DNA from 3 places in the Candidatus Nitronereus thalassa genome. Region 1 is predicted to be linked to each of the others. Evidence: riboswitches for the same ligand, from Rfam matches in the RefSeq annotation. Region 1 holds a riboswitch; each other region holds the start of a gene.
The links. Region 1 has a riboswitch for cyclic di-GMP ahead of PPG34_RS01460 (Flp family type IVb pilin). Riboswitches for the same ligand answer to the same signal wherever they lie in the genome.

Region 1 (6,286 bases):
TTCAGAAGGCGTAATTCCCAGCTCCTGAAAGCCAGAGATGATCACCGAGCGAATATCTTCGCTATAAGTACTGGCTTGACCAATGAAAGTTCGAGCTTTAAGTGTTGGTCGATTTATCCATTCAGCGAACGATATCCCAGAAGAAACGAGAAGCCCACCAGCAAGGATCGTGCGAAGGAGTTCCCGTCGTGTCCAGAGGTTAGGATTCAGTGAAGACCAAGACATTAATCAGTTCCTTACATGCTCGCCAAAGTGGCAGTCGAAGTTTGAGAAGAAACCTCAGCGTTGATTAGGTTATTAAGACCGTGGGGAGCGATCAATGGGGCCAATAGCAAACATAAAGACGGTGTATCGTATCCTCCAAATCGTTCTCGATGTTTCCATGTATCGTGAATGCGTGTTGTGGCATCGGGGGGAGTTTCATTCCAAGCGTTAAGACCCAGAAGGCTCCATCCTACTGCAATCGGCGTTCGAAGGCGTGTGAATTCGGTCTGTAAAAATTCAAGACTTTTAGAAATGTGAATCCTGGAAATTCTCCCAGCCAAAGCCGACAGTGCCGCACCCGTATCTTCGGGTGAGGGTTTGAGCTCTTGTTCAAAAACCATTGTATTTCCATAGTTCCACCCCCCATGGGATAATTGACGATCCAAGATCATACTTGTGGCTTCCTTTAATCTGGGATGATCGGAAAAGCCAACATTATGTAAGGCCGTCATGGCCATGGCTGTAGACTCGACCCATGAGTGGGTATGGCCAATCCAGGGCCATCCCTTTAAAGAGGGGTCATGGCCTAAAGGTGTTTCAGGATTTTTTATCCAATGCTCTCCTGAGGAATTTAGTAGAAATTGGATGGCTTTCTCTCGCGACACATGATGGGATTTCGATGTTTCCCAAGCCAAAATTGAAATTGGGGTTGGCCAAAAAGATTCGGGGTGATCGGGAGAAAGACTTACCCGACCGTCTGGCATTTGAAAGGAGGTTAAGTAATCTCGGGAGCGTTGGAGGACTTGTGCGTCGTGTTTAAAGTGACTAAGGATGATGGTGCCCCAGGCCGTAGCATCCGGACGATCCTCACCTTGAGTAGTGAACAGGAACCCTCCGTTAGGACGGATTCGAGTGCGAAGTTCATTGAGAAGAATTTCCACAGAAACTTTCCAGTGCTGGCGTGCCCTTAAGCCCTAGGACAATTGCTTGTATTTTGGATGTAATAGGATCTCATGCGTTAACCATGTCCTTGCCAAACTATTAATGGAGTCAAAAATGGGGGCAAAGAGTGAGCTCTGGCAATGGAATTTTCGGTTTGAATGTGAAAGGACTTTATTTTTAACTGTCAGGGTATTGTTCTCCTAGGGAATCTCGTACTCCAGGTATTGAAATACGTGAAAGGTTTTTTTCAAAGGGAATGAATACTTAATTAAGTTTGGAGGTCATTTGAGTTAAAGAACGCCATGAATTGATAGAGAATTTACAGCAAGAAAACCGGACAAATACATCATTTTTACCTAGGGTGAATGCTAATCAAGGGAAGGCAAAATCAAGCCGATAGGAGTACAGAAGCGAGTGATGTTGAAGCGATTTTCTTGAGCCTGAAAATTTTAATTAAAGCTCTAAGCCTTATCCTTTTATTTGTCTCTTCAAAGATGGTCTAGGTGGGACGCAAGGTTTTAGAAGGGCAAACCGATAGCAGAATTGGATGCATTAGTACGAAATTAATAGTGAATCGAGAACTCCTTCTCGAAATGGCAAACCTGTCGTGAGGCAGGGACGCAAAGCCACGGGTCAGAAGAATTTCAGCTGACAGCCGGGTTGTCGAAGGAAGGGATGCAGTGCCACCCATAGGGATGGAGTTCTCCTGCTTGCTCTAAGAGGAGATTTCTATGACCACTTGGTATTGGTTGCTGCCTGAAGATAATCCATGTGAATCCCACAATAATCAGTGGAAACACTCCTCTTCTCTAAGCTCCATCATTACATCGAAATATTCTGTTTTGAAGCCATGGGTTCTTGTTAAAGGTTCCCAACGGCATTGTGCGCTACTCTCCCAAAAATATTTAAAAACAGGTCCTTTCCTAGAAGTAAATAAACGTAAATCCAATCTTTCAGATTACGGTTCCTTTGGTTTTGGCTGTGGAGTAAGAAGCACTGGCATCGTTCCTCCGCGGGGCCATAAATCCTTTGCTCAGCCAGCCCCTCGGGAAGTGGAACCCCAGTCTAGTAGCAAGCGAGATTTGTGCTGGCAACGTGAACATCTACTATTGACATCAAAACATCTTCCTAGTCGGGCTCCCCTTCCCGATAAAGGCAAACCTGTCGTGAGGCGGGGGCGCAAAGCCACGGATCAGGTCAGCGATCTGAAAGCCGGGTTGCCGGAGGAGGAATAGGAAAAGGGGATAGCCGAGGCTGGTGGAAATACGGGCCACCCCGTTTCGGCAATATTCTTTATTTATCGTGCCCGTGAGGAGATTCGATATGACGAATTCTGTCATGCAGTTTATTCGGGATGAAGAAGGGGCTACCGCTCTTGAGTACGGATTGTTGGCTGCTCTTATTGCTGCCGCGATTGTGACAGCAGTGACTCAATTAGGTACCACGGTGTCTAATACCTTCAACTCCATTGCCAACGATATGGCGGCTGCTACGGCCAGCTAATCTGCAATGTAAGCTCCTTCGGTTGTTCCCCTCTGAGAACCTATCCGATCTTCGCATCGGATAGGTCTCAAAGGGATTACGCAGGGAAGGCTGGGATAAATAGTGGCCTGTATGGATCTACCAACCAGCACACACGACTATAAAAATTTTTGTTCCTTGCCGCCTTTTCGCATGAGGTGCTCCTCCATCCCCATGGATTGGGACCGAGGAAAAAGTCGACTGGGAATATTGAGGGAACCACTATGAACGTGAAGACAACGCAGATCTCACCCTCTCGTGCAATCAAAAGCCAGCGCGGCAACACAACGACTGAAATGGCGATGATGTTGCTCCCATTTGTCATTTTGATAATGGGGGTCATGGAATTCGGCTGGTATTTTCTTCATCAACATACGCTCCAATATGCCACCCGAGAAGGCATGCGTTTGGCATTAGTTGGGGAAGTTTTAAATGATGAAAATGGAAATCCTCAAACTCGAGATGCTTCTATCAGACAGGTCATCCATGAAAAGGGTGAAATTGGGTTAATGAATATTGACCCAGCTGATGACATTTCTATTTGGAAGGCTGGCGCAAACGATGACGAAGAAGGTGGCTTGACATTTGATGAACTCGCCCCAAATGCCGGTAATCCAGCAGATTACATGAGAATCAAGGTTGACTATCAACATCAATTTTTGACACCGCTTATCGGCCAATTTTTCTCAGAATCAGAAGCAATTACTCTGAGAGCTGAAGCGACTTATCGTAACGAAGATTTCACAGTGGAGGGGGTATAAACGCCATGGCTAATCACATCGTTCGAAATCAAAAAGGAATGGCGGCAGTTGAGTTTTCCGTGTTGGTCAGCATTGCCCTCCTCATTATCTTTGTAATCGTGGACTTTGGCACGCTGATACAGGCTCAAGCGGTTGTGACCAATATTACGAGAGAAGGGGGCAGTTTAGCGTCTCGTGACCTAAAAAATGGTTCAGACCTTTTGGACCTCATGGCGGAATCAAGCGCCCCACTTAATTTTACGCAAAATCCAGAATTGTACAAAATATATCTTGCCAAGGCCGACGCTGGCGAAAATGCCAGTAACCCAGACCCAACATGCACGGTGCAAGAACTTGGATCATTAGATGCGATTGCAGGCAATGGCGTCGATTCTCCTGCAAATAGTCCAACCTGCGATTTGCCGCAAAATTTGTACGATCTTTTAAAGTATGACGATAGCGTGGAAGTACAAGCGGCCCCGATTTCCCAGTTTACTATTGTCAAAGTTTATTATGTACATCAACCTGTCACCCCCTTGGAAGAATTTTTTAATGCTTCAGGGCATACCGTGAATAATTATGATCTCTACGATGAGCTGGGCCAATACGGCCAAGATGGTGAGTCGGATGGGATTTTGATTACGAGCAAGGCGGTGTTTTGATCGCTTTTTTGAAGGCGAAAAAGGGTTGGTAACATTGGTAACAATTGAACGCCAGATTTCCCGGGCAGATAGCTACAGACAAATTTTGTCCGTGATGGGGAGCAGTATATGAAACCAATTAAACATTCTTTAGATTTAGATAACTTAGAAAACAGAGATGTAGTTCGCGGTTCGAAACGCCAAAGTAGCAAGCTTCATGTGTCGAATTCGCGAGGAATTTTTGCCCTTGTCACAGCCTTGTCGGTAGTGAGTTTGTTTGCCTTTGTGGCGTTGGGCATTGAGGTAGGTCGATGGTATGTGGTGAGAGCCGAATTATCAAAATCCGTGGATGCCGCAGCCCTGTTGGGTGCAAAAAATTATTCAAATCCCTTTCTTGTGACCGAAGATCTCATGGCCGCAGTAGGGCAAGCGAATTTCAGCCCAGGGCTATTGGGTACGGAGGGCAATCCCCAAATTACAGGGACCAAAGGAGCTGAAGGCAAAGTATTTGTCGAGGGCAGCACGAACGTTTTAAATAAAATCACGCAGGTGGTCGAAATGCAAGACCATATTGCCAAGGGGACCTATGAAAAAACATATATCACGTCATCAGGGGTAGCCCAACAACGGGAAGTAGAAATCATGCTTGTGCTCGATGAATCTGGGTCAATGAGTAGTGCCATGAGTAATTTAAAGACCGCAGCCAAGAGTTTCGTTGATTTTTTTGAGCATACTGATGACACTGACCAGATGGGTCTTATTACATTTGCTTCAGGCGTGGTGGTTGAACGTGCCCTTGGGCCAAATTTTTATGATGATATGACCACGGCCATTGATAATATGTCTGCTAGTGGTGGTACCAATACGGAAGATGCGTTGGATCAGGCCGATGGTCCCTCAGGGTTCACGGATCAAACCGGGATTCCAGGTGACGAAAGAGTCCAACAATTTCTGGTGTTTTTCTCAGATGGTAATCCGACGGCCTTCCGTGGAGATTTTACTCGAAATGGCACTGACTATGATGCCGTGGGGTATGCGGCTAATTGGGATATCAAATTAATGAATCCTAATTCCCAGTTTTCGTATCTCAATGTGAAGCAATATGAAACGGGTGATGGAAAAACCACGGGTTCTACAGTTTGTCAATCAGGGAGCCCGCTTGCTGGATATTCAAACACCAAGTGGCATGTCTTGGATGATCCCACCTATGGGGTGAGCGGATATAGTGACTTTTTAGAAGTCTACTATTCTGACTTATTAGGAACCACCGATCCTGAAAAGTGTAGCCTTAATTGGAATAAGGGAAGGGACTATGTCGAAGCTATTACGAAGCAAATGGCTATTGACCATGCCCAGGAGGTTAAAGACAAAGGCATTAAAATCTATACCGTTGGGCTAGGTAGTGTGGATCAGGACTTCCTATCTCAAATCGCGAGCGGGCCAGGGTTTGAATATTTTGCACCAACCTCTGCCGACTTGAAAAATTTGTTCCAAAAAATTGCCACGAATATCAGGCTGCGCCTAGTTCAGTAATGCCGTTATGGATGTGTGGTGTGGAAGCGTAGTCCCTGTGATTGGAAGTTGGAGGAGGGAATCAGGATGGTACAGATTCTAAAATTTTTGACCGATGAAGAAGGAGCGACAGCATTAGAGTATGGACTTTTGGCAGCCTTGATTGCTGCGGCCATTGTGGCCTCAGTGACAAATCTCGGACAAGTCATCCTTAATGCATTTAATTTTATTACGGCTGCCATGCAAGCGGCTGTTGGTGGTGGGAGTTAACGACTAACCTTCTTGCCATGTGACAGTTTTAAAAAACGGCCGTGCCGGCTCTTTTAGAGTAGTCGGGACGGCTGTTTTTCGTTGTAAGGATATACATGGAAAATATCTGGTTAACTCTATTTGTCATCATGGTGGTTGTCGGGGCTGCCGTGACGGATTTCCGAAAGCAAAAAATTCCAAATATCTTAACGTTCCCTAGTATGGTCGTGGGTATTGCTGGTCACAGCCTTGTTCATGGATGGCAAGGCCTAGGCTTTAGTCTTAGTGGGCTAGGATTAGGACTTATTCTTCTTCTAGGATTCTATGCGATGGGGGGGATGGCAGCAGGTGATGTAAAGTTGATGGCCGCTGTCGGTTCATTTTTAGGCCCTCTAAATATATTTCTAGTTTTCCTCATGACGGCAATTCTCGGAGGGTTTTATTCTCTTGGCATGATGATTCATGTTTTAGGTTTTC
Region 2 (6,286 bases), 2.0 Mb from region 1:
TCAGAGTTGGCTGGAGCGGATTGGTATGCATGTGTGGACAGATTTGCACCAAGGAATCCATGCGTTGGGGTTTCTTGGGGAAAGCACCATTGGGCTGTTTGGACTCCTCGGCTCTCCGCGCAGCATCCGTTGGCGCGTACTCATTCGCAATCTGGAACTAGATGGATTTCATGCGCTCCCAATCGTTGGCCTCCTGAGCTTTTTGATGGGTGTCGTGATTGCCTACCAAGGCGCAGAGCAACTGCGAACCTTTGGCGCCAATATTTTTATTGTGGACCTGGTGGGCGTCTCGTTGTTGCGGGAAATTGCTCCATTGGTGACAGCCATTTTAGTGGCGGGTCGATCCGGGTCCGCGTATACCGCGCAAATCGGCACCATGAACGTCACAGAAGAATTAGATGCCCTGCGTACACTCGGCATTTCACCCATGAATTACCTGGTGCTCCCCCGAGCCTTAGTGCTGGTCTTAGCACTTCCATTGCTCACGGTCTACGCGGATATCGTCGGCGTCTTCGGCGGCATGCTGATTGCCAAGACTCAATTAGGTGTGAGCTTTACGGAATTTATCGACCGCTTCGAATATGCGATCGCACTTAAACATTACGTCATCGGCATCATCAAAGCCCCGGTTTTCGCGGTGATTATTGCATTAACCGGCTGCTACCAGGGGTTTCAGATTCGTGGAAGCGTGGATAGTGTCGGCCAGCACACGACGATCAGCGTGGTCCAAAGCATTTTTTTGGTCATTGTGTTCGATGCGTTTTTCTCGGTCTTTTTGAGTTGGTGGGGAATATGATTGACATACCAACAGCACCAACCACAACCATTGGGGAGGCGTTAATCGAAGTAAGGCACGTCTGCACGCGCTTTGGCTCAGCGGTGGTTCATGAGGATGTGAGCCTTGATATCTATCAAGGAGAGGTGTTTGCCATTGCCGGTGGAAACGGATGCGGGAAATCCACGTTGCTCCGGGAAATCATCCTGCTGCTCGAGCCCAATTCCGGAACAATTCGGATTTTCGGACAAGACACCAAGGGGTTGAATGCAAAAACCGAACGAGCCTTGCATCGCCGTATCGGCGTCATGTTTCAACATGGCGCGTTATTTAGTTCGCTGAACGTCGTGGAAAATGTAGAGGCCCCATTGCGAGAGCACACAGACCTGAATAAACGCCTCATCCACGAGATCGCACTCATGAAGATTTCACTGACCGGCTTTCCCATGAACAGTGTCACGAAATTCCCAAACGAACTGAGCGGCGGGATGCGCAAGCGTGCCTCACTCGCTCGGGCCATTGTTCTCGACCCCGAAATCTTATTTTTGGATGAGCCCACTTCTGGGCTCGACCCGATTAGTGCCGGGGCATTTGATGATTTGGTGCAACAACTCAAAGAATGGCTGGGACTCACCATGGTGATTGTCACGCACGATTTGGATTCTCTCTGGAAAGTCACGGACCGTGTCGCCTTGTTGGGAAATGGACGAGTCTTAGGAACGGGCACGATGGAGGAGCTTTCTCAATCAGACGACCCACTCATTCGTGAGTACTTTCATGGGCCACGAGGTCGGGCCGCACGGGAGCAAGCATGGAGCCAAAAGTAAATTACGTGGTGGTCGGCGCGTTCGTCGTGCTGCTCGGTGCTCTCTTGGTCGGAGTCGTGCTGTGGTTGGGCAAAGGCTTCGATCAAAAGACCTATGACCGCTACTATGCCTACATGGAGGAATCAGTCACTGGATTGAGCGTTGACGCTTCTGTGAAATATCGGGGGGTGGGGGTTGGCCGCGTGAAAGAAATCGTGCTTAACCCCGACAATCCGCAACAGGTGCGGCTGACCTTAGAAATTGAACGAGGCACACCCATTAAAGAAGACACCATCGCGATTTTAGATGTTCAAGGACTCACCGGTCTCGCAATTGTGGATCTTACCGGCGGCAGCCGTGAATCGCCTCCATTGGAAGCGAAGTCCGGCGAATCCTATCCCGTGATCCAAACCGGCCCGTCTCTCCTGGTTCGCTTTGACCAGGCAGCGACACAGCTGTTCACCAACCTGAACCGTGTAACCAAAAATGTGGACGCCTTGCTGGATGAAACCAATCGGGAAGCCCTCAGCCAACTACTAAAAGATCTGGCAACGCTAACCCAGACGTTAACCGCCAACAAACAACGGTTTGACGAGGGGATCACAAATGCCGCGCAAACCATGGAGAATGTATTGAAAGCCAGTAAAATGCTGAACGAGGAGATGCCCTTTTTAATCGATCGTATGCATGGGAGCGCCGATTCTTTGGAGGCCATGGCCGAAAAGGTCGGTCAGGCTAGCACCGCCGTCGGTTCAGCGGTCGAGAGGACCAAACCCGACGTTGAACGATTTTCTCAACAGACCCTGAGTGAAATGAGTGCGCTAGTGGCGGAGCTTCGCCAATTAACCTCCACCTTGCAACGAACGGCTCAACAACTGGAGCACCAACCCAATTCGCTCATCTTTGGGCGAACACCCCCACCACGGGGACCAGGCGAATGATAGTTATACGGAAGAAAATTTTAAGGTGTGTCATCCGGCTTCTTGTTGTCACCACTCTAATCATGTCGGGTTGCGGAATGTTTCCAGTCCGTACTGATGAACCCATACACACTTATTTTCTCCGTGCTGAAATACCAACCGAGGCACGCCCAATGACACAAAGTACAGGCACCTTGCTTGTGAATTTGCCTCGTGCGCAATCCGGGTTCAACACACACCGCATGGCCTATATCACACGAGACCACGAACTCAACTACTTCGCCGTGAACCAATGGGCTGAGACACCGGCTCACATGCTTCTTCCTCTGTTAGTCAAAGCCCTGGAACATACCAATCAATGGGATGCCGTGGTGCAAATGCCTAGTCCCGTCCGAGGCAATTACCAACTCATTTCTGAAAACCTTTTGCTCCAACACGAATTTACCCAAGAGCCAAGCCGGATCCGAATACATCTCCGATTACAACTGATTCGTGTGAAAAATTTTCACGTCCTAGCCACGCGAGAATTTACGGTATTGGAAAATGCACAAAGCAACGACCCTTATGGCGGTGTTCAAGCCGCCAATTCCGCCACAGAACAATTATTAAAAGAAATTTCAGAGTGGGTTTCCCTTTGTAGGGTCGAACCCACTGATAAAAAGTGCTAAGGGTTTTTGACATCATTCATCGCTAAGGAGGGACTGATTATGGGGTACACAAAAGACGATCTCAAAAAACTGGTTGACGAGCTAACGAAACAACGTGATGAACTCAAGGTAAAACTTCACCTGGCGAAAGCCGAAGGTCGAGATGAGTGGGAAAAGCTTGAAACCAAATGGGAAGAAGTGAAAGGAAAAATGAAAACAATGGGCGAAGAAGCTGGGGAGGCGGCTGATTCCGTCACCGCCGCCGCAGGGTTGTTAGCCGATGAAATCAAGAAAGGGTACGAACGAATAAAAAACGCGTTCTGAGATATTTCTAAGTATTGTTCATTTTCATTCAAAGCACTCCAAACTGAAAATTCACTATCTTATTTACCGGCTCACTCGCCAAGGAGGACCATTCATGATTCAAGAAGTAGAAGGGGACATTCTCTTAACCAAAGCCAATGCCATAGCCCACGGAGTGGCGCCCCATGACAATTTCGCCAATGGCTTAGCCCTGGCGCTACGAGAGCGATGGCCAGCCATGTACAAAGACTTCAAGCACGCTTGCCAAGTCTCAGAACCAAAAACAGGTGAATTATGGACGTGGGGTGGAGCGGGTGGAGTACGCATTATCAATCTGCTCACGCAAGAGCCACCACCTACTCGGGGGGGAAGACCAGGAAAAGCCAGCGTGGAAAACGTTAATCACTGTCTCAAAGCTTTGCGAAAAACCATTGAGGAGGAAAAATTCACCAGCGTGGCCCTCCCGAAGTTGGCCTGCGGCGTCGGAGGTTTGGATTGGAAAGATGTCAAACCGCTGATTGCTAAACACCTGGGTGATTTAAAAATACCCATTGTCGTGTATTCGACCTATCACTCTGGAGTAGAGGCCACCGAGAAATTATAAGGTGCGTGTCATTCCCCCAAAAGGCCGTGCAGAGGGCCAGAATCTAGGTCCTCTGCACGAACACCATGGGATAAGGAATGGTGACGAGTAGGGAAAGAGCCCACTACACAACATGGATGACTAAATTATTCAAGTGATCCATGCCGATGCAATCCACAATACAAAAGCCTCGATAACTGGTTCGCCCCTCTTCGCCTGCGAGAAAGGTGACGCTCGCTGTTTGGTCCCACATCCAGATTTTCTTCGATTCTTGCTCCCACCCATCTTTTGAAATAATCGAAACCTGATGAGTATCCCCATAGGCTAAACTGGTCACCTTTTCGCTAAACTCAAACGTAATGCGGACCACCTTTCCCTTGGGGATATTCAGGGGATTTTTCGGCCCAAAGGGCTTATTCCGATGATCCAGAAACCCTTGTTGAGACACCTTGACCGTAATCTCGACCTCTGCAGGGGCAGCACCTTCTTTGGAAGCCAACACTGCCGGGGTAAAAATCAAACTGACACAAAACAATAGCGTCGTGCCAACCGCGGACCATTTAGACAACAATCTTTGCATAGAGACCTCCTTAATTAAGGGAAACGAATTTTAATTCGTTTGTTAGCCAATAACGTTGGTTCCGATTTTTCCAAGTTCCTTCTGATGTTTTTCGACTTCCCGTTGGTGGATGGCATGCGCCTCTTCGGTGTGAATACAGTTATGCCCACAGGTGACCACCCCTTTGCCGTTCAAAAATTCGGAACATCCTGTCACCTCCACTCCACCTTTTTCTGCACCTCGAAACACATTAATTTCAAAACCAACTTCACGTTTCTCTTTCAAATTGGGACATTGTACTTCTGCTGGAACTTCTGACTTCATGATGATTCCCCCTTCCGAGAATTGAAAATTACGTGAGATAGGATCGCCCGAAACGTGACGGAAGCGACCGTTCCCACTCCCCACCCACCTCTCGTACTGGCGGAGTGAAGGGCACTCGTTGTTAAAGTCCGGCCTTGGATTCAACTAAGATTCAGCAAACAAGACGTTTGCAAGCTTATTAAGAATGGAGCCTGTTGGAGATCAGGAAGGGAATGCCACTTTCATCACAGCGGCGAACTAAATCCTGACGAAAAATGGCATAAAAAAACCCCTCAGCACGGAAGCATCCTTAAACAAAGAAGGCACTTCCTTCCTGGGAGGATTCGGAGAATCTCTCTCCTTCCTTCGGCAACCCGGCCATCAGGGTTTTTGCCTGATCCGTGGTTTTGCGTCCCCGCCTCACAGCGGGTTTGCCTTTATCGGGAAGTGGTTCTTCTTGGGTCTGCTTATGACTTCAAGAAAGTATCAGACAAATCTCACTATGTCCAAATCGGAATAGTTTAGTGGAACTTGAGACACCCGAAGGCGTTGACCACCTTCCGCTCATAAAGAATCGTGATTCAACTGAAGGAATACATCTGAATGGCAATAAAGAAATAAAACAACAAATTCAGAATGAAAAAATTTTCCTGTAGGCTGCTGACCTAACTCCCCAGAGCCATCAACACCAGTTTTCTTCATTGTCCTTTTATGGAACACAAAATACCAACTGATAAAAATCTATTGTCGCGTTTTTCATCAATTAGCCAAACAACAGTGCTTGTACTTTTTTCCGCTTCCACATGGACAAGGTGCATTTCGCCCCAGTCCTCTAGAATTTGGAACAACCATTGTGAGCAAAGCATTCTTCATACGTGATTGTGGGTCTTGGCGAAACACTTTTTCGAGCATCGTATAAAGTTCTGGGTGTTTCCGACGCATCTTGTCCGGATTTTCAAAAAAGTACTCGGAAGCCACCGCAAAAAATTCTGCCTCACTCTTCAATCCATACGGATTAATATCCGAATGATGGCTCCGCATCTTATCCATTTCTCGATGCACGAGTTTCATCCAAGGAACGACTGCGCTTTGTGACAAACCAACACTCGGCACGCCATCAACCGCACCGTCGGACTTATCCAGCAAGTGCGCAAACTCATGAATACCCACATTCTTGCGATCCTGAGGCTTGCGAAAACCTTGTAGTAAATCAGGCTTAGAGAGAATCATCATACGACTCATCGCCCCGCTTCCGACCATGCCAAGAATATCCTCATCTCCCGTACGGCCAATCTCGTATTGATCATTAAATGTCGTCGGATACAGGAGCACCTCGCTGATTTGGTCCCACTCCCACCCAGGAAACCCAAAAATCGGAATGATCGCACTC
Region 3 (6,286 bases), 1.1 Mb from region 1:
TAGTTACTGCCATGGGAGCAGACGCGCCTGACGAATTGTTTGCCGCGTCATGAGCCATCACGAAGTAGTCATAGGTGGTGTCGGGGGAGAGCGTGGTATCGACAAACGTCAGGTTCGACGTGGTAGTGATCGGATTATTGTCGCGATAGAGGGTATAGCCCGTGACCCCGACATTATCAGTAGCGGCCGCCCAGGTCAGCGTGGCTTGCGTGGAAGAATTCGCTACCGCCGATTGCAGGACCGGGGTGCTTGGGGGCGTGGTGTCGGCAGGAGCCGCAGTAGTTACAGAGGCTGCAGTCGAGGGAGCGGAATCGTTGTTTTCAGCATCGTGAGCCACCACGGTATAGGCATAGGTGGTCGAAGGTGAAAGCTGAGAATCCACGTAGGATAAGTTCGCCGTGGTGGTGACCGGGTTGTTGTCGCGATAGAGGGTATAGCCAGTGACGCCGACGTTATCCGTGGCCGCCGACCACGTAAGTGTGGCTTGCGTTGAGGAGTTAGCCACCGCTGATTGCATGATCGGAGTGCTCGGTGGGGTGGTATCGGGCAGTGCGGGTGTTGTGACGGAGGCCGCCGCCGACGAGGCAGAGGTATTCTCCTCAGCATCATGAGCCACCACGGTATAGGCATAGGTGGTCGAGGGAGAAAGTTGCGCATCCACGTAGGACAAGTTCGCCGTGGTGGTGATGGGATTATTGTTGCGATAGAGGGTATAGCCGGTGACCCCCACGTTATCGGTAGCTGGAGCCCACGTGAGGGTGGCTTGCGTGGCGGAGTCCGCTACCGCAGACGTAATCGATGTCACACTCGGCGGCGTGGTATCCGCGGGAGTTCCCCCAGAGCTGAGCACTTCCAGGGTTGCGGCCGTATAGATATATGGTCTTGTCTGCCCAGAGGGGATGTTGAAACTTTCCCAATCAATCGCTGAGCTCTGGTCCGCACCCTGAATGACCCATGCGGAGGTGTTCGTGCCTGTGGTGTAAATGGTGTAATAGGCTGTAGGCTGTCCCGCTGGTGCCCAGAAGGTGAGAAACACATCCTGGCCCGCGACCAAATCAAAGGCAATAGGATCGCTGGTGACGGTCTGGCCGGCGGGGACCGTGACGCCGGAGTTCCATGACCCACCAAAGGTCACCTGCCGGGAACTCGTATCCACTCCATTGAGGGTATTGCCATCTCGTTGTACGAGCGAAACGCGTTGAAGTGTATAACTGCCGGAGGAGCGTCCTTGAAGGGTAAGCTGGATCGTGGAGCCCGAGCGGGTGATGGAGTCGCCATCGAGCAAGATGCGGAAGGTACGATTATCCCAGCCCGAGTTTATCCACGCGCCCCCCGGATTTTGATCAGGGGCTTTCCACGCGACGACCGGTGAGCTATCACCAGCACTGGTGGTAGTTACTGCCATGGGAGCAGACGCGCCTGACGAATTGTTTGCCGCGTCATGAGCCATCACGAAGTAGTCATAGGTGGTGTCGGGGGAGAGCGTGGTATCGACAAACGTCAGGTTCGACGTGGTAGTGATCGGATTATTGTCGCGATAGAGGGTATAGCCCGTGACCCCGACATTATCAGTAGCGGCCGCCCAGGTCAGCGTGGCTTGCGTGGAAGAATTCGCTACCGCCGATTGCAGGACCGGGGTGCTTGGGGGCGTGGTGTCGGCAGGAGCCGCAGTAGTTACAGAGGCTGCAGTCGAGGGAGCGGAATCGTTGTTTTCAGCATCGTGAGCCACCACGGTATAGGCATAGGTGGTCGAAGGTGAAAGCTGAGAATCCACGTAGGATAAGTTCGCCGTGGTGGTGACCGGGTTGTTGTCGCGATAGAGGGTATAGCCAGTGACGCCGACGTTATCCGTGGCCGCCGACCACGTAAGTGTGGCTTGCGTTGAGGAGTTAGCCACCGCTGATTGCATGATCGGAGTGCTCGGTGGGGTGGTATCGGGCAGTGCGGGTGTTGTGACGGAGGCCGCCGCCGACGAGGCAGAGGTATTCTCCTCAGCATCATGAGCCACCACGGTATAGGCATAGGTGGTCGAGGGAGAAAGTTGCGCATCCACGTAGGACAAGTTCGCCGTGGTGGTGATGGGATTATTGTTGCGATAGAGGGTATAGCCGGTGACCCCCACGTTATCGGTAGCTGGAGCCCACGTGAGGGTGGCTTGCGTGGCGGAGTCCGCTACCGCAGACGTAATCGATGTCACACTCGGCGGCGTGGTATCCGCGGGAGTTCCCCCAGAGCTGAGCACTTCCAGGGTTGCGGCCGTATAGATATATGGTCTTGTCTGCCCAGAGGGGATGTTGAAACTTTCCCAATCAATCGCTGAGCTCTGGTCCGCACCCTGAATGACCCATGCGGAGGTGTTCGTGCCTGTGGTGTAAATGGTGTAATAGGCTGTAGGCTGTCCCGCTGGTGCCCAGAAGGTGAGAAACACATCCTGGCCCGCGACCAAATCAAAGGCAATAGGATCGCTGGTGACGGTCTGGCCGGCGGGGACCGTGACGCCGGAGTTCCATGACCCACCAAAGGTCACCTGCCGGGAACTCGTATCCACTCCATTGAGGGTATTGCCATCTCGTTGTACGAGCGAAACGCGTTGAAGTGTATAACTGCCGGAGGAGCGTCCTTGAAGGGTAAGCTGGATCGTGGAGCCCGAGCGGGTGATGGAGTCGCCATCGAGCAAGATGCGGAAGGTACGATTATCCCAGCCCGAGTTTATCCACGCGCCCCCCGGATTTTGATCAGGGGCTTTCCACGCGACGACCGGTGAGCTATCACCAGCACTGGTGGTAGTTACTGCCATGGGAGCAGACGCGCCTGACGAATTGTTTGCCGCGTCATGAGCCATCACGAAGTAGTCATAGGTGGTGTCGGGGGAGAGCGTGGTATCGACAAACGTCAGGTTCGACGTGGTAGTGATCGGATTATTGTCGCGATAGAGGGTATAGCCCGTGACCCCGACATTATCAGTAGCGGCCGCCCAGGTCAGCGTGGCTTGCGTGGAAGAATTCGCTACCGCCGATTGCAGGACCGGGGTGCTTGGGGGCGTGGTGTCGGCAATGCTACCGGGTACGACGGTACTAATTTCATCACTGGGTGGACTCTGAAGTCCAGCTTGATCAATAGCCGTTAGGGCGAAAAAGTATTCTTGTCCAGTTTGAAGTCTGGTTACAGTGGTAGAATTTTGCGGGTGCGTTATGGAGATGGGAGAGCCTGGGGCATTATAATTTCCCGACTGAGTTCCAAAGTAGAGGTTGTAGGAAAAAATATCCGACTCACCATTTAAATTCCATGTGAGGCTAACTTCTCCATCATTCGCACCAAAAACTTGGAAGGGGAATAGGGTGAGAAGAGTAAAAATGATAAAGGCGTAAAACGTACAAACGACGCTCCGGTGCGACATGGGACTCCTCCTTATAAGTCGGATGGCCCCATCCTCTCGGAGAGCGTATGCTCTTCCCTTCCTTCGGTAACCCGGCTATCAGTGTTTATTCACTGACCCGTGGCTTTGCGTCCCCATTTCACAATGGGTTTGCCGTTATCGAGAAGGGGCCGAAAAACTATGTGTTTCAACAATCGTTCATAGGCATGAATAGGTTTATTGTCTCTCGATTAAATCATTCTAACTGTTGCTCCATCCTTTATCGGAGGGAAAGGTAAAGACTTTAATGAAAGAACTTGTAGGTTGTTTAAGCACTATTTTTTTAGGCTGTTTCTTTTGTGCCAAGTTCAAGGAAAATGAAGAAGGAATTTCGCTAATAAATCAATAGATTTGGTCAGCTGAAGAAATTGTTAGAAATTCTGGAAGAGGGAAAGAAGGAGAATGAGTTTTGATGATAACAAAAGGCCGATAGTGACAAAACCGATGGATTGTTAGTGAGGCATTGTTGTTTTTTCTAATATTTCAAATCCACTTATTGTTTATAACAAGGTACCCTCAACTAGTATCTAATAATAACTGGGATGAACGAAAAATTAGGATTTACGAATGATCGTCCCGTTTCGTAATCTCATTCTTTTCGAATAAGTGCAGATTACTATTTGTTGCCTTTCCTTTTTGGCCGTAGAGTGTGAATTGAACTATCGAAGTGAATATCGAGTAATTAATTCATGTAGTGTTGGCCGACTGACACCAAGCTCAGAAGCCGCACGTGTGATATTGCCACCGGTTTTCTCCAGGGTGCGTTGAATGAGTTCACGTTCAACCGCTTCTCGAGCATTTTTGAGGGTATACCCTGAATATCCAACCGTTGGTGAATCCAACTGAACGTCTTCAGGAGTAATCCGGTTCCCATCGGCCATGGCTACGGCCCGTTTAATGCGATTTTCCAATTCTCGGACATTTCCGGGCCAGTGATATCGTTCGATACTGATCTTGGCTTCCTTGGTAAACCCTGCAAATTTTTTCCCTGCGCCATCGGCAATGCGTTGGAGAAATCGTTCCGCGAGTAGGATAATATCCCCCCCTCGATCTTTTAAGGGAGGGATCGGAATCGTTACGGTATTCAACCGATAGTAAAGGTCTTCGCGAAATTGCCCTTGAGCCATGGCTTTTTCGAGGTCAATATTGGTGGCTGCGACAATTCTTGAATCGATTTCGATAGATTCCCGACCTCCCACTCGCTCGATGCATCGTTCTTGTAGCACCCGGAGGAGTTTTACTTGCAAGGCTGTTGGCAGTTCCCCAATTTCGTCTAAAAACAATGTGCCTTTGTCTGCGGATTCGATGCGGCCTTTGCGGCGGGCATGGGCACCGGTAAAGGCGCCTTTTTCGTGACCGAATAATTCGCTTTCCAGCAAATTCTCTGGGATGGCGCCGCAGTTGATCGCGATGAACGGACCCCTGGCGCGGTCACTCTGATGATGGAGCGCCCGGGCAATGAGTTCCTTCCCGGTGCCGCTTTCTCCGATCACAAGTACCGAAATGTCGGATTTGGCAACTCGTCTGACGACTTCGAATACTTTTTGCATCGGTGTGCTGGTGCCGATAATGGCTTCAAAATCAGTTTGATCTTCTTGTTTCCTTAAAGAGCGGTTTTCTCGTTCAAGACGAAGAATGTAGTCGGCTCGTTGGAGGACGACTTTGAGCACCTCCAGATCTACTGGTTTTTCCAAAAAATCGTAGGCCCCAAGTTCAATGGCTTTAAGCGCATGTCGTCGATCGGTGTTGCCAGTGGCCATGATAATTTTTAAATCACGGTTGACTGACAACATATCTTCGAGGGCAGCTAAGCCTTCAATTGCGTCGTTGGCATGTGGCGGCAACCCCAGATCTAAAATAGCAAAATGGACCGGCTCGTTTTGCACGATCTCCACCGCGGAGGCCCTATCAACTGCTTCTCGGAGTTCGTAGTTGGAGCTAAGGGCCCATTTCATTTGTTGTCGAAGGTCTTCGTCATCCTCGATAAGCAGGAGTGTGGGATGAGGCCTCTTTTTCTTGGAAGATTCTAATTCCTGTTCTTCCACTTCAGTCTTCGTCTTGGTCGCTGATGGTTTCATAGTATCTCTCCTTCGTCCGTGATAGGGATAGTGCGCTCATGCTGCTGGCAAGACGATATGGACGTGCGTTCCCTGTCCTTCTTGACTCTCAATTCGTATGGAGCCCTTTGATTGTTCGACAATGGATTTACATTGATACAACCCAATTCCGAATCCATCCTTCTTGGTTGTTTTGAATGGCTGGAAGAGGGTTCGTAATTGCGATTCGGGAATCCCTGGTCCGGAGTCGGCAATGGTAATGGCAACGGCTCCAGGCTTAGGTACAGTCGATACCCTAACTTTTCCAGCTTCTCCTGCGGATTGTTTCGCATTCATCATGAGATTCATAAATAATTGTTTGAATTGGTCAGGCACGATAGAAACCGGTGGTAAAGTTGGTGTCATGGATAATGCGGGTTCTTCCATGCTGGAAGACAATGAACGAATGGCTTCAAGAATAATGTCATTGATGTTGACGGTATGAAAGGATTCGGCCTGCTCAACAGTGACGGATTTTGATTGGACGGATAGTTTATTGATGAGGCCGGTAAGTTTTGTCACCGTATTCGTGACGGTGCGCATAGCCGATTCTTGAAAGGCAGGATCGTTGCCATGTGTCTTGGCGTTTTGGGCTACCATGGAGAGCCCAGCAATCAGAGTTTTTAAGTCGTGAAGGTAAAAGGCGGAAAAACGGCTTACAGCTTCCCATTTCGCGGTGGCTGTTCGCTCTTCGGAAAGTCGCGCTTGCGTTAATTGCACGGAGACGTAATGAGTGATAGATGTCATTAAGTCAAAATCGTCTTGGCGATAGTGA

Region 2: another riboswitch for cyclic di-GMP. It lies ahead of PPG34_RS10425 (hypothetical protein); the one in region 1 lies ahead of PPG34_RS01460 (Flp family type IVb pilin).
Region 3: another riboswitch for cyclic di-GMP. It lies ahead of PPG34_RS06350 (fibronectin type III domain-containing protein); the one in region 1 lies ahead of PPG34_RS01460 (Flp family type IVb pilin).

What each region holds. Positions count from the first base shown of each region.
Region 1 is NZ_JAQOUE010000001.1:273,292-279,577, forward strand. It holds gene PPG34_RS01450 (DUF362 domain-containing protein) at 1-225, opposite strand, end outside; gene PPG34_RS01455 (prenyltransferase/squalene oxidase repeat-containing protein) at 237-1,145, opposite strand; cyclic di-GMP riboswitch class I at 1,732-1,814, shown strand; cyclic di-GMP riboswitch class I at 2,291-2,371, shown strand; gene PPG34_RS01460 (Flp family type IVb pilin) at 2,470-2,649, shown strand; gene PPG34_RS01465 (TadE/TadG family type IV pilus assembly protein) at 2,892-3,428, shown strand; gene PPG34_RS01470 (TadE/TadG family type IV pilus assembly protein) at 3,434-4,069, shown strand; gene PPG34_RS01475 (TadE/TadG family type IV pilus assembly protein) at 4,178-5,581, shown strand; gene PPG34_RS01480 (Flp family type IVb pilin) at 5,648-5,830, shown strand; gene PPG34_RS01485 (A24 family peptidase) at 5,926-6,286, shown strand, end outside.
Region 2 is NZ_JAQOUE010000001.1:2,308,442-2,314,727, forward strand. It holds gene PPG34_RS10390 (MlaE family ABC transporter permease) at 1-796, shown strand, start outside; gene PPG34_RS10395 (ABC transporter ATP-binding protein) at 793-1,602, shown strand; gene PPG34_RS10400 (MlaD family protein) at 1,587-2,522, shown strand; gene PPG34_RS10405 (ABC-type transport auxiliary lipoprotein family protein) at 2,600-3,169, shown strand; gene PPG34_RS10410 (hypothetical protein) at 3,209-3,472, shown strand; gene PPG34_RS10415 (macro domain-containing protein) at 3,567-4,055, shown strand; gene PPG34_RS10420 (hypothetical protein) at 4,159-4,614, opposite strand; gene PPG34_RS10425 (hypothetical protein) at 4,657-4,917, opposite strand; cyclic di-GMP riboswitch class I at 5,262-5,342, opposite strand; gene PPG34_RS10430 (zinc-dependent peptidase) at 5,656-6,286, opposite strand, start outside.
Region 3 is NZ_JAQOUE010000001.1:1,393,379-1,399,664, reverse strand. It holds gene PPG34_RS06350 (fibronectin type III domain-containing protein) at 1-3,397, opposite strand, end outside; cyclic di-GMP riboswitch class I at 3,460-3,541, opposite strand; gene prsR (PEP-CTERM-box response regulator transcription factor) at 4,075-5,493, opposite strand; gene prsK (XrtA/PEP-CTERM system histidine kinase PrsK) at 5,530-6,286, opposite strand, start outside.